Regions from separate parts of the Xylanibacillus composti genome, predicted to be linked through region 4. Evidence: predicted binding sites of a transcription regulator. Region 4 holds the regulator's gene; each other region holds the start of a gene.
What was found. Region 4 encodes Rex, which represses fermentation and respiration genes when NADH is low (regulators of the CRP and FNR family bind a similar motif). Its sites were predicted from a motif close to TTGTGAAATATTTCACAA; they were not measured.
Positions count from the first base shown of each region.

Region 1 (3,176 bases), on a different contig from region 4:
GACCATCGATTTATAGCCGAACAGCGACTTGCGGGAGAAGGTGGCGATGACCTCGGAGAAGATGCCGAACGCCGGCAGCGCCACAATATACACTTCCGGATGGCCCCACAGCCAGAACAGGTTCGCCCACAGCATATCCAGCCCGCCGCCGGACAAGGTGAAGAAATGAGTGCCGTACAGCCGATCGAAGGTCATCAGTCCGAGCGCGACGGTGAAGATCGGGAACGCCGCAACGATGATTACCGAGGTAATAAGCGTCGTCCAGCTGAACATCGGCATGCGCATGAGGGTCATCCCTTTGGTGCGCATCTTCAGGATCGTGACGATAAAGTTGATCCCCGACAGCAGCGTGCCGATCCCCGCAATCTGCAAGGCAACGGCGTAATAGTTGTTGCCGATGCCCGGACTGAACTCCTTGCCCGCGAGCGGGAAGTAGGACGTCCACCCGGCATCCGGCGAGCCGCCGATGACGAACGAGATATTGAACAGCATCGCCCCGCCGAAAAACAGCCAGAAGCTGAGCGCGTTCAGCTGCGGGAAGGCGACGTCGCGTGCGCCGATCTGCAGCGGGATGACGACGTTCATGATGCCGATCAGGAACGGCATCGCCATGAACAAAATCATGATTACGCCGTGCGTAGTGAAGATTTCGTTATAATGCTGGGCGTCCAGGAAGGTCATTTCCGGCCTCGAGGTTTGCGCCTTCATGAGCAGGCCGTCCATGCCGCCGCGGAAAAACATCAGAACAGCAGATATGATATACATAATTCCGATCCGCTTGTGATCGACGGTTGTCAGCCACTCGCGCCACAGCCATTTCCACCTTTTGAGATAGGTCAGGCCGGCTACGATGCCGAGCATCGTGAGCGCAATGGCGATCTGGGAACCCAGAATGAGCGGATCGCCCGTTATGAAAAACTCGTCCCACTTAATGCCCATGGTGCTCGCCTCCTTCGTTGTGGGGGGTATGGTGATGATTTTCTATTTCTGCTGATGGCCTGCGGTTCAAGTAATGGTCATCCGCTTCAAACACTCTGCCCTGATAGCCGTGATAGCGGTAAAGCTCCGGGTTCGTGTAAGTCGGCGAATCGACATCCGCGTGATTGACCCACTCAAGATGTGTATTCGTGAACGTCAGACGGCCGAGATGCGACGGCTTCAGCAGTTCCTCATACTTCTCTTCTGTTAGAGGAGGAGCGGTGGCGTGCACGTCTTCTACCCATTTCTCGAATTCCGCAGGCGTCTGCGCCAACACTTCAAATTCCATCTGCGCATAGCCGCGTCCGTTGAAGTTTGTGTTCTTGCCGAAGTAGGAGCCAGGGTGGTCTGCGACCAGGAACATTTCTGTCTCCATCTTGCCCATTGTGTATTTCTGCCCGCCCAGCGCAGGCACCCAGAACGACTGCATCGTGCTGGCCGAAGTCAGCTTGAACAGAATAGGTGTATCCGCCGGAATATTGACGTAATTGACCGTCTCGATATTTTGCTCGGGGTAACTGAAGATCCACTTCCAGTCCGCGGATGTCACATGAATCACGACCGTGTCCTTATGTTCGTAGCCCTTGGGAATCTCCTCTAAGGCATAGAGCGTCTTCACGGTAGGTACGGTCAAAGCGATAACGATCAGGATCGGGATCGCCGTCCAGATAATTTCCAGCTTGGTGCTGCCGTGCTCCTCAGGCGGATCGATATCCTCCGTACCCGGGCGCTCCCGGTATTTCCAGACAATATAGGCGAACAGTGCAAAAACAACGACAACAACAAGCAGCATCCACCAGAGCGACCAGTTGATCAGTTCCATAATGCTGCGCGCCACAGGCCCCTGCGGCCGGAAGACAACCATATTGGTCTCGCAGCCGCTCAGAATCAAGACGGGAAGGAATGCGAGTGTCAGCATCCACCGTTTTTGTGGGGGGTATCGCTTCATGGCCAGTTCATCTCCTTTTTCTCGCGGCAAGTTGGGTTCCCAGGGAAACGTTGTGCGCAATAAAGATTTGTTCAACTAGGTTTGAGAAAAATTTCACAATTCGTTCAAAAAATTTTTTTGTTTGCGTGACAGGGATCACTGCGCATGGCGCGCAAATGTGATCGAGTCCTCGTTGTGATTTTGATCATACCACGGTCATGCGCAGCCAATTGTTACGGATCGGTTAAAACTGTGACGAAAATCGGATGAAACTGTGACGGAAATGCGACGTGGGATCGGCATAAGAAAAAGCCGTCCCAATGGACGACTTTATGGTAAAATATGCTTGTATCTCACAACTTGAGTGGATTGCATCCCTCCTGGGAGGAGGTGAGCAAAAGCCTATGAAAAAAATGTACGAACCAGATCGCATCCGACAGGAAATTCCGACAGAGCCGATTCCTGACGAGGTGAGGGCGCTGTACCTTCGCCCCGGCGAAATCCTGGCGATCCAGGAACGGTTCCCCGTAGCGTTCCAGCCGCTGGGGACGCTGGAGTGGCATGGGCGGCATAACCCGATCGGTGTCGATTCGATCAAAGCTGAGCATCTCTGCGAAGAAGCAGCCAAGCAAGCAGGCGGCGTGGTTATGCCGGCCATTCATTTCGCAGCAGACGCCTACTGGGATCGCGGCTATGGCCTGGGCCACGGGATGGATGCGGCCGCAGGCTATCCGCTTCCCGGATCGTACTACCAAATCCCAACCGAACTGTTGAAGCAGTATATTCTTAACGCCTGCAGTAATTATTTGCAGCGCGGCTTCAAGCTGGTGGTGATGGTGTCGGGCCACAACCCGCCCATCCAGCAGAGCTTGATGGATGAGGTCTGCTACCTCATGAAGACGACGAACGGCGAAGAGCCGGTTTGTTTCGCGATGGATTATACGCTGATCGAAGAAGGCAACCCGAGGCGAAACAGCGATCATGCGGCTGGGGTCGAGACGAGCATGATGCTGCACTTGCAGCCGGATCGCGTCAACATGCAAGCGAATGACGGCCACGAACGCCCCGACCTAGGGCAGCTCGGCTCGTTCCCCTTCCACGAGGCTACTGCCGAGGAAGGACGAATCCGGTTCGAGCTGCAAGTGGACGGGCTGGTCAAGTTCGCGAGGGAGAGATTGCAGCGCCTGACGAAATGAAGCGGAGCGGGAAGGCCGAGTGCCTTCCCGCTTCGTTGCGTTTGGGCTGCGAATGATAGCTTCTTCCGCGGAGC
Region 1 covers NZ_BOVK01000005.1:47,474-50,649, reverse strand. Annotated here, with positions in the region: gene qoxB (cytochrome aa3 quinol oxidase subunit I) at 1-939, opposite strand, end outside; gene qoxA (cytochrome aa3 quinol oxidase subunit II) at 929-1,927, opposite strand; gene XYCOK13_RS01760 (creatininase family protein) at 2,311-3,102, shown strand.
Region 1: qoxA (cytochrome aa3 quinol oxidase subunit II) is a predicted target of Rex. The motif match lies at 2,009-2,026, and genes of this name have one in related genera.

Region 2 (3,176 bases), on a different contig from region 4:
CAAGCTGACAGTTGTTTCGGTTGCTTCCGTAATCGGCAAGCCGGTCAGGAACTTCACGCCGCGGTTCTCCAGACTCTCCATTGCGCGGGCAATCAGCTCCGGCGAGAACATCGGCAGTATGGTTGGTCCGGCTTCTACTAATTGAAGGGAGATCTCGGAATAGCTTACACCATATTTTCTGCATATACCTGGCAGCTCGTCCGCCAGCTCTCCTACTAGCTCGACGCCAGTAAGGCCGCCGCCGCCGATGACGATGGTCACATCCGCTGGATTTCTCGTTTCGCTGTACGCCTGAATGCGCTTCTGCACATGGGCGAATATCCGATGCGCCTCATCTACAGACTTCAGCGTCAAGCTGTGCTCTTTCAAGCCTGGTATGCCGAAATAATTCGTTTCACTGCCCAAAGCCAGCACCAGCACATCATAAGTCAACGCGGATCCGTCGTGCAGCGTTACTTTCTTATTTTCAACGGCAATCTCTTGCACGGTTCCTACCTTTACCTGAATGCCTTTTCCCTTGAACAGTTTGTCCAGCGGCAAGGCTACGGCCTTCTCCTCCACATTTCCGGCTGCAAGCCGATGCAATTCAGTCATAATCTGATGAGATGAGTCCTTGTTGACTACGGTAATCACAGCTTCCTCTTGCGAGAAATGCTCGCGCGCGGACAATGCGCTCAGCAGCCCGCCGTAGCCTGCGCCCAAAATTAAAATATGCTTTGCCATGATGCTCCTCCATTCCTTCCGTCACAAGTTCAAGCTAGCCCTGTTTCTTCTTTTCACCCAGCACATCCAGATAAGCTTGTCCGAACCGCAGCAGCTTTTGAATTTCCGGATCTTTCAACATCTTCATCAATCCGAATACGCCGATGGTCGTGCTGTCCTTCTCCGCACGCTCGTTCGCTTCTATCGTCGTAGCCGCGATAAACTTCGCCTTCTCTTCCAGCGGTTTCAAGATCTCCTGCAGACCCGCGATCGTGTCTTCGATCAGCACCCGGTCCGTAGCTACCTTCTTGGCGAAATCATGCACCTGTGTCAACGTTGTCATCATCTCTGCAATCTTCGGCAGCTGTTCGATCAATGCAGCAAGCGCTTCCTGTGCTTCAGGCTTCAGCAGCTGCTCGGTGACATCCGTGCGGGCAGCGGTTTCTGCTTTCGCTTTCTCTGCATCCAATGTTGCTTCTACCATGCTGTGTTCCTCCTCCATCCGTCTATGGCACAAGATGTAATGTGAATATCTTCACAAATCGAAACAGACAGTTGTGTCTATGTTTCGTGCCCCAGGATTAATCCAACGCTTGTTATTATACCGCAGCCTGGGATACAGCTAAAGGATTATGTTCACAAAATCACATTAGCCTTTTTTATTGGTGCAAAAGATTTCATTTATCACACTCCTTGTAAGATTTTCCCTCACCTGAACAAGGAGCATTCCTGTCGGCAACAAAATCAGACCAGGGTGTCCAGTACTGCTGGTTCCCCTGGCCTGATTTGGATGCCTGATTGAATCATGCAGCTGCTTACTCTTGATCCCCAGCCGCAGCCGGCTGCTCTACATAAGAGAAGATCGGCATCACGACAGGGGTTCGATCCATTGTCGTTTCGCAGTACTCGGTCAACCGTTCGATGATTTTCTGTTCCCATTGCTGCGCGATAAATTTTTTTCTTCTTTGCAGCAGACGGACGGTTGTCCTGACCACTTTCGTACCGGCCGATATAATTTCAGCCGATTCCCGCACATAGACAAAGCCGCGCGTGATCAGTTCCGGTCGGCCTATCATCTTGTTCTGCTTCGGATCAATAGTCAGTACGACGATCAATACGCCATTCGTGCCCAATGCCCGCCGTTCTTCCATGATTGTTTCTTCCCACGGGTTCGTGGTTGACCCTTTCACCAGCACTTGCCCGGCAGGCAGGTCCTTGCCGACTCTAGCCTTATGCCGGGTCACATGCAGGGGCTGGCCGTTGCGCAGCAGGAAGATGTTATCCCTCTCCGTGCCCGTCTGCTCGGCTATCTCGGCATGCTTGCGCAGCATCCGGTATTCCCCATGAATCGGGATGAAGAACTTCGGCTGCATAAACCGGAGCATCAGCTTCAAATCCTCTTCGCAGCCATGGCCGGAGGCATGGATATCGAAGATCGAACCGTGCACTACCTCCGCGCCAGCACGGAGCAGCAAATCAATGCTGCGGTACACATTTTGCGTGTTCCCCGGAATGGGGGACGAGGAAAAGATTACTGTATCGCCTTCATACAAGGACACGTGCTTATGCGCGCCGGTGGCGATGCGTGTCAAGGCCGCATTGGTCTCCCCTTGACTGCCCGTGCACACGATTACCACCTCATGATCCGGGTACCGATCGAGCTGACGGACATCGATCAATTGATGCTTGGACGGCCGGATATAGTTCAATTCCTGTCCGATCTTGAATGCCCGTTCCATGCTTCGTCCGATCACCGCAATGCGCCTGCCGCACTCCTCAGCCGCTTCTACAACTTGCTGTAGCCGGTGAACGTTGGACGCAAAGGTGGCAAACAAGATGCGTCCGTCACATTTCCGGAATGTTTCGCGTATAGCCCGTCCGACTGCCTTCTCCGACGGCGTGAATCCGGGCTTCTCGCTATTGGTGCTGTCTGCCAAGAGCGCCAGCACGCCGGAACGCCCGATCTTCGCCATCTGCCCCCAGTCGGTTGCCTGCTCGGTCGGGGTAAAGTCGAACTTGAAATCCCCGGTGTGCACAATAGTACCGTGCGGGGTCTCAATAACAACCGCCAGAGAGTCCGGAATGCTGTGATGGGTGCGGAAGAACCGCACCTTGAGCTGCCGGAAGCGGATAACGCTTTCTTCATTGATCACATGAAGCTCGCTGCTGCCGAGCAAGCCGTGCTCCTCCAGCTTTGTACGCACAAAGCCAATTGTCAGCCCCGCACCGTAGACAGGAGCAGACAACTCACGCAGCACGAAAGGCAAGCCGCCTATATGGTCCTCATGCCCATGTGTAAGGAAGATGCCCTTGAGCATATGCTTGTTTTCCTTCAAATACTGAATGTTCGGGATGATGGAATCAACTCCCGGCATATCCGCATCGGGAAACTTGATGCCTGCGTCGATGAGGATCAATTCCTTGCCATACTGAATGGCGTACATGTTTTTTCCTATTTCCTCTAATCCGCCTAA
Region 2 covers NZ_BOVK01000051.1:58,338-61,513, forward strand. Annotated here, with positions in the region: gene XYCOK13_RS16775 (NAD(P)/FAD-dependent oxidoreductase) at 1-723, opposite strand, end outside; gene XYCOK13_RS16780 (DUF1641 domain-containing protein) at 758-1,186, opposite strand; gene XYCOK13_RS16785 (ribonuclease J) at 1,518-3,176, opposite strand, start outside.
Region 2: XYCOK13_RS16780 (DUF1641 domain-containing protein) is a predicted target of Rex. The motif match lies at 1,226-1,243, and genes of this name have one in related genera.

Region 3 (3,176 bases), on a different contig from region 4:
CGTTTTGACCGTCAAATTACCGTCGATCGTCCGGATGTGAAGGGACGCGAAGCGGTACTCAAGGTGCATGCGAAGAATAAGCCGCTTTCCAAGGATGTGCGGATGGATGTCCTGGCTCGGTATACAACCGGCTTTACCGGCGCTGATTTGGAAAATCTGCTGAATGAGGCCGCATTGATTGCGGCGCGCCGCAACAAGAAGGAGATCGGCATGGATGAGCTGGACGAGGCTTTCGACCGAGTGGTAGTCGGTACCCAGAAGAAGAGCCGCGTGATCAGCGAGCGCGAGAAGCGCACCGTGGCTTATCACGAAGCCGGCCATACGATCATCGGCTATCATGTGCGTCATGCAGATGTCATTCACAAGGTAACCATCGTCCCAAGAGGACGCGCGGGCGGCTATGCCATGATGATCCCGAAGGACGGCGAGGATCGCATGCTTCAGACGAAGAGCGAGCTTCTGGATCGTGTTACAGGATTGCTGGGCGGTCGTGTATCGGAGGAGCTGTATATCGGTGAGATCGGTACGGGCGCTTACGATGATTTCCGCAAGGCTACCGGCATTGTGCGCGCCATGATTACGGAATACGGCATGAGCGACAAGCTCGGTCCTATGCAGTTCGGGCAAAGCCAGGGTCAGGTTTTCCTAGGCCGCGATATAGGCCATGAGCAAAACTACAGCGATCAAATCGCTTATGAGATTGATCAGGAAATGCAGGCTATGATCCGCTCTTGCTATGAGCAAGCACGCGAAATCTTGACCAAGCACGAGGATCAGGTTCACCTGATTGCCAATAAGCTGCTTGAGCTCGAGACGCTCGAGAAAGATCAGATTACAGAATTGCTGGAGACCGGCAAGCTGGAAGAGAACCTGCGGCCGCGCCATAAGGAAAAAGCGGACCAGTCATCGACGGGACAACAGGGCGACCAGCCGAAGGTGACGATTAAAGAGCAGGACCAGAAGCATGACGGCAACAAGCTGGACTTCGACCGCAAGCCTGAGGAAAAGGCAGATCATGCCGATTCTGCCTCTGACAATCAACAGGCAGCGGATCAAGAGGATGCGAAGCCGAAAGATGCGGATGAGTCAGACGATAAAGAGAAGAAATAAGGCAAGCGAATACAGACTGGCGCAGGCTGCTTTGCCTGCGTCAGTTTTTTTCTGTTGTTGAATAACGGAAGGAAATCGAATGCCGCACTTTAACTTGGCGATTGTGCATTGACACTGTTCGGCAGGTGCTGTAAATTAGTTGTAAACTGTCTTCGGGTCAGCTGCGTGAAATAATTATCGGTCTAATGACCCCATACTATTTCATGGCCTGACTCATTTATGTGCTTATTTTCACAAACACTGTCAAATCAAAAGGGAGGGCGGTCCGCATGGAAGCACTAGCGTTGGAACGTAAAGCGGAGCGTGACGCCGAGCTGAAGGAACGGCTGCTGCAACTGAAGAAGGAGCGCAATGCCATCATTCTCGCACATTATTATCAGCGCGATGAAATACAGGAAGTGGCGGATTTCCGCGGAGATTCATTTTTGCTGGCACAAAAAGCCGCATCCACGGATGCCGATGTGATTGTTTTTTGCGGCGTGCACTTTATGGGTGAAAGCGCCAAGATCTTGGCCCCGAACAAGACGGTTATTATCCCGGACGAACGGGCGGGGTGCCCGATGGCGGACATGGTCAATGCGGACGGGCTGCGCAAGCTGAAGGCTCAGCATCCTGGCGTGCCGGTGGTAACTTATATTAACTCGACGGCGGATGTGAAGGCTGAAACCGACATTGTCTGTACATCGGCCAACGCGGTGAAAATCGTCAACTCCGTGGACAGCGATACGGTCATTTGGTGCCCGGACAAAAATTTGGGCCACTACGTGCAGCAGCACACAGATAAGAAAATGATCATATGGGAAGGGTACTGCAATACGCATGACATGCTGACGGTGAAGGATGTTGAAGAGATGCGGGCGCAGTATCCGAACGCTGAGTTCGTCGTCCATCCGGAGTGCCGTCCCGAGGTTGTGGCGATGGCGGACTTTGTTGGCAGCACAACAGCCATTATTAAATACTGCCGCGAATCCGATAAGCAGGAATTTATTGTCGGAACGGAAGACGGCACCGGGTATCAGCTCAGGCTCGACAGCCCGAACAAGACATTTCACTTCGCCAGCAAGTTCCTGGTGTGCCCGAATATGAAGGTGAACAACCTGAAGAAGCTGGTGAAATGTCTGGAGAACATGTCGCCGCAAATCTATGTTCCGACAGCGGTGGCCGACAAGGCGCGGCGCTCGCTGGAACGGATGCTTGAAGTTGCGGGGAAATAAGCGAGCAACATCGCATGCAGCGCACACTTTCATAGGTGGGAATGCTTGGGCTGCGAACAATCATGCTGAATGGGAGGCTTCCTGGAAGCCTCTCTCTTTTTCGATCATAGATGGTATCGGTACGAACTCATACATAAAAAGCTACAGACTTCGGATAGAGAAAGCAGGCGATGAGAATGATCCCTCGATATTTGGTCGATTTTGATCTCAAGGAATTGCCCCAGGTCGAGACTTCTTGTTTGGTGATTGGTGCAGGGATCGCGGGCTTGTTCACAGCAATCAAAGCCAGCGATCACCAGCCGGTGCTGATGATAACGAAGAAGTCCATGTACGACAGCAATACCCAATATGCTCAAGGAGGGATTGCCGCTGTATTGGCGGAAGATGACTCCCCCGCCTATCATCGCCAGGATACGCTTATCGCTGGGGCAGGACTTTGCTCGCAAGAAGCGGTGGACGTGCTGGTGCACGAAGGACCTGAGCTTGTTCGGGAACTGATGCGTCTCGGCACGCAGTTCGATGAAGAGAACGGGGAAATCGCGCTCACGAAGGAAGGGGCGCACAGTCATCGCCGCATCCTGCATGCGCATGGCGATGCCACGGGAGCCGAAGTGGTGCGTGCGCTGAATGAAATTGTGAAGAACAGAAGCCAGATCGAGGTGTGGGACGACCACTTTGTCATCGATTTGATTACGCATGAGGGAGAGTGTGCCGGAGCGCTGGTGCAGAAGCCGGACGGCAGCCGGGTTTTTGTACGCAGCCAAGCGACTATCCTGTGTGCAGGCGGAGCCGGTCAGCTGTATCGCTATACGACAAATCCGGATATTGCGACAGCGGACGGTATAGCCATGG
Region 3 covers NZ_BOVK01000002.1:54,078-57,253, forward strand. Annotated here, with positions in the region: gene ftsH (ATP-dependent zinc metalloprotease FtsH) at 1-1,110, shown strand, start outside; gene nadA (quinolinate synthase NadA) at 1,380-2,324, shown strand; gene nadB (L-aspartate oxidase) at 2,501-3,176, shown strand, end outside.
Region 3: nadA (quinolinate synthase NadA) is a predicted target of Rex. The motif match lies at 1,330-1,347, and genes of this name have one in related genera.

Region 4 (3,176 bases):
TTCACCGCTGTAGCGAAGATGATCAGCCAAGGCATCGTGGATCCGCAGCATATTACCCTTTACGTCGTCGTCGCTCTCCTGGCAGGTTCAATCACCTGGAATATTCTTATGACGTTGATTGGCATGCCGATCAGCGCCTCCCATTCCTTGATTGGCGGTATTATAGGAGCCGCAGTCGCACACGGCGGGTTCGGCATCTTGATCATGAGCGGAGTACAAAAGGTATTGATTGCCATGCTGGTTTCTCCGATTATCGGTGCGGTGCTCGCTTACTTGATTATGAAGCTGCTCCTTATCATTGTAGGCGGCGTCCAGCCATCCAAGGTGAAGAAATCATTCGGCATCCTTCAGCTTGTATCCGTTTCGTGGATGGCCTTCAGCCACGGCAGCTCCGATGCCCAGAAAGCGATGGGCATCATCATGATGGCGCTGGTCGCCGGAGGAGTCGGCGGCATTACCATGGACGATCCGATTCCTTTCTGGGTCATTACATCTTGCGGTCTGGCTATTGCGTTCGGAACGGCGATCGGTGGTTGGAAAGTTATCAAGACGTTGGGAATGCGCCTTAGCAAGCTGGAGCCGATTCACGGCTTTGCTGCAGAAACTGCGGCAGCTATGATTCTGACAACCGTATCCAAAATCGGCATCCCGGTCAGCTCCACACATACGATCACCGGCGCCATTATCGGCGTAGGGATGACCGGAAGGTTAAGCTCGGTACGGTGGGGCATTGCCGGCAAAATCGTCTCGGCTTGGATCTTTACATTGCCGGGCACTGCTTTAATCGCTTTTCTGTCGTACAAGCTGTTGGTTGCTATCGGTATAGCGGGATAATGGATGCGGACGTATACGAACGATATAAGGCTGTCCAAGGATCATTTTTGAATGATACTGGGACAGCCTTATATGTATGCCGTCAAGCCTGCTACCATGACTCTGGTTCTAAGTCTGACAGCTAATCCAGATAATATGCCAGACTATGAAGCTCTGTCGTGAAATCCGCATAATGAACCCGTACTTCGGAAGGCACCTTCAGAATAGCGGGCGCAAAGTTAAGGATTGCCTCGACTCCAGCTTGCACAAAACGGTTTGCAACATTTTGCGCCTCTGAAGCAGGCACGGTTATGATCCCGACTCGCACTCCCATCTCTTGCACAACTTGCTGCAGCGCCCCGATCGGCTGCACCTCGATATTGTTGATCGTCGTGCCAATCTTGGCAGGCGAGGCGTCAAAGATGCAAACAATCTTCATGTTGTCCTGCAAATACTTGTTGTAATTGCTTAAGGCCTGACCCAAATTGCCTGCGCCAACCAAAGCAACATGGATCATTTGGTCCAGCTTCAGTATATGACGTATTTTCTCTATCAAATACCCCACATCATAGCCGATCCCCTTCTTGCCAAATTCACCGAAATAGGCCAGATCCTTGCGGATTTGCGCTGGATTGAGATCAAGCTTCTGGCCCAGCGCTTGTGAAGAGACAGTTTGTACTTCCGACAGCGCAAGCTCATTCAAGTAACGCAAGTAGATGGGCAGTCTTCTGACAACCGCTTCTGATATTTTCGGTCCTTTCATCCTTGCTCCCCCTTTTCGTCAACGAGATTGGCCGGGACCTGCTCCTCCCTATCCAACCATTGTTGAACACGCGGTACAAGCATATCCGTCTTCATATGTTCAATCTTCGGTCCTGGCAGCGAGTACAGAAAATGCTTGCCATAAAACGTATCCAGCACTCTGGTATCAAATAGAATGACAATCCCCTGATCCTGCGCGGTACGAATTAATCGTCCGAAGCCCTGCTTGAATCGGATTACCGCTTGCGGAACGGAGTAATGCATGAACGGATTTTTTTTCTGCAGCTTCAATCGTTCGCACTTGGCTTCGACCAGCGGGTGATTGGGCGGCTGGAATGGCAGGCGAACCATGGCCAGACATGTCAGCGCATCGCCGGGAATGTCCACGCCTTCCCAAAAGCTGCTTGTGCCGAGCAGCACACAGGCTTCGCTCTCCTTAAACCAGCGCGTGAGCTTGCTGCGATTATGCGTCTCCACACCTTGGCCAAGCAGCTCGATCCCGTTCCATTCCAATGGCTCCTTCAGCAGCTCGTGCGCCTGCTTCAGCATCCGATACGATGTAAACAACACTAGCATACGGCCGCGAGTGGCAACCGCTGTTTCTACAATCGTAGACGCAAGCTGACGCAGAAATGCCTCTTCCCCTTGCCCTCCGCCTTTCAGCTTCGGGAAATCCCTCGGAATACAGACCAATACCTTGCTGCGATAGTCAAATGGAGACGGGAGCACTGTCGTTTGCAGTCGGCCGCTGGCATAATCGTCTGCCAAACCTAGCTGATCTATAATATACTCGAACGACTGCTTCACAGACAATGTCGCAGAAGTAAGGATGATGCTGTCTTTTGCTTGAAAAAACAAGCTTCGCAGCTGTTCGCTCACATCGATGGGCACGGCTACCAGCTGCAGCGACTTGTAACGATATGCAGCCTGTGCTTCCAGCCAGTATACAGTCGATGAATCATTGAGCTTCATGAATTTCTTAATCGTGTCTTTCAACCTTTGCAAGTCCTTAAGTGTACCGGATATGTCCGTTAGCTGCGCTTGTATCTCCGTATCGTCCCAAGCCTCGCGAATGGTTTGCGCAAGCTTCTCCGCCTTCTTCAACAGGAGAGCAAGACGCTCCTGCAGCAGTTCGCCATTGAGCTGCAGCGTCTCCCAATCATCGGGAAGCTGATCCGCCCTCAAGCGAACGACCTGACCGGTATCCGTGGCTGCCTGGCGATTGCTCTCAATAAAGGCCTTGTACATGCTTTCACAAAGCTGGTCCCAGTGCTCCTTCGACTCGGCAACGATCGGGAACAGTGCTTCTGTCTCCTCGGCCCATTGTTCAGGATAAGCCTCCGTAGGGGCGCTGGCTGCCTCGCTGCGCAGCATTCTCGCCAATGCAGGCAGCCTGCCGTTCTGGCCATCCTTGTACAGCCAACCGAGCGTATTCAGCAGACCGAAATAGTTCGCTTGACTGCCCAAATGCTTGGCCGCCGTTTCCTCGAAATGATGGGCCTCGTCTACAATGAGCCGGGAATATGCAGGCAGAAGGCGCGAATCCGCCTGTGTATCCGTGAATAACAGGGAATGATTCGTGATGACCACATCCGCAATAT
Region 4 covers NZ_BOVK01000006.1:39,967-43,142, reverse strand. Annotated here, with positions in the region: gene XYCOK13_RS02055 (inorganic phosphate transporter) at 1-834, shown strand, start outside; gene XYCOK13_RS02050 (redox-sensing transcriptional repressor Rex) at 956-1,576, opposite strand; gene dinG (ATP-dependent DNA helicase DinG) at 1,573-3,176, opposite strand, start outside.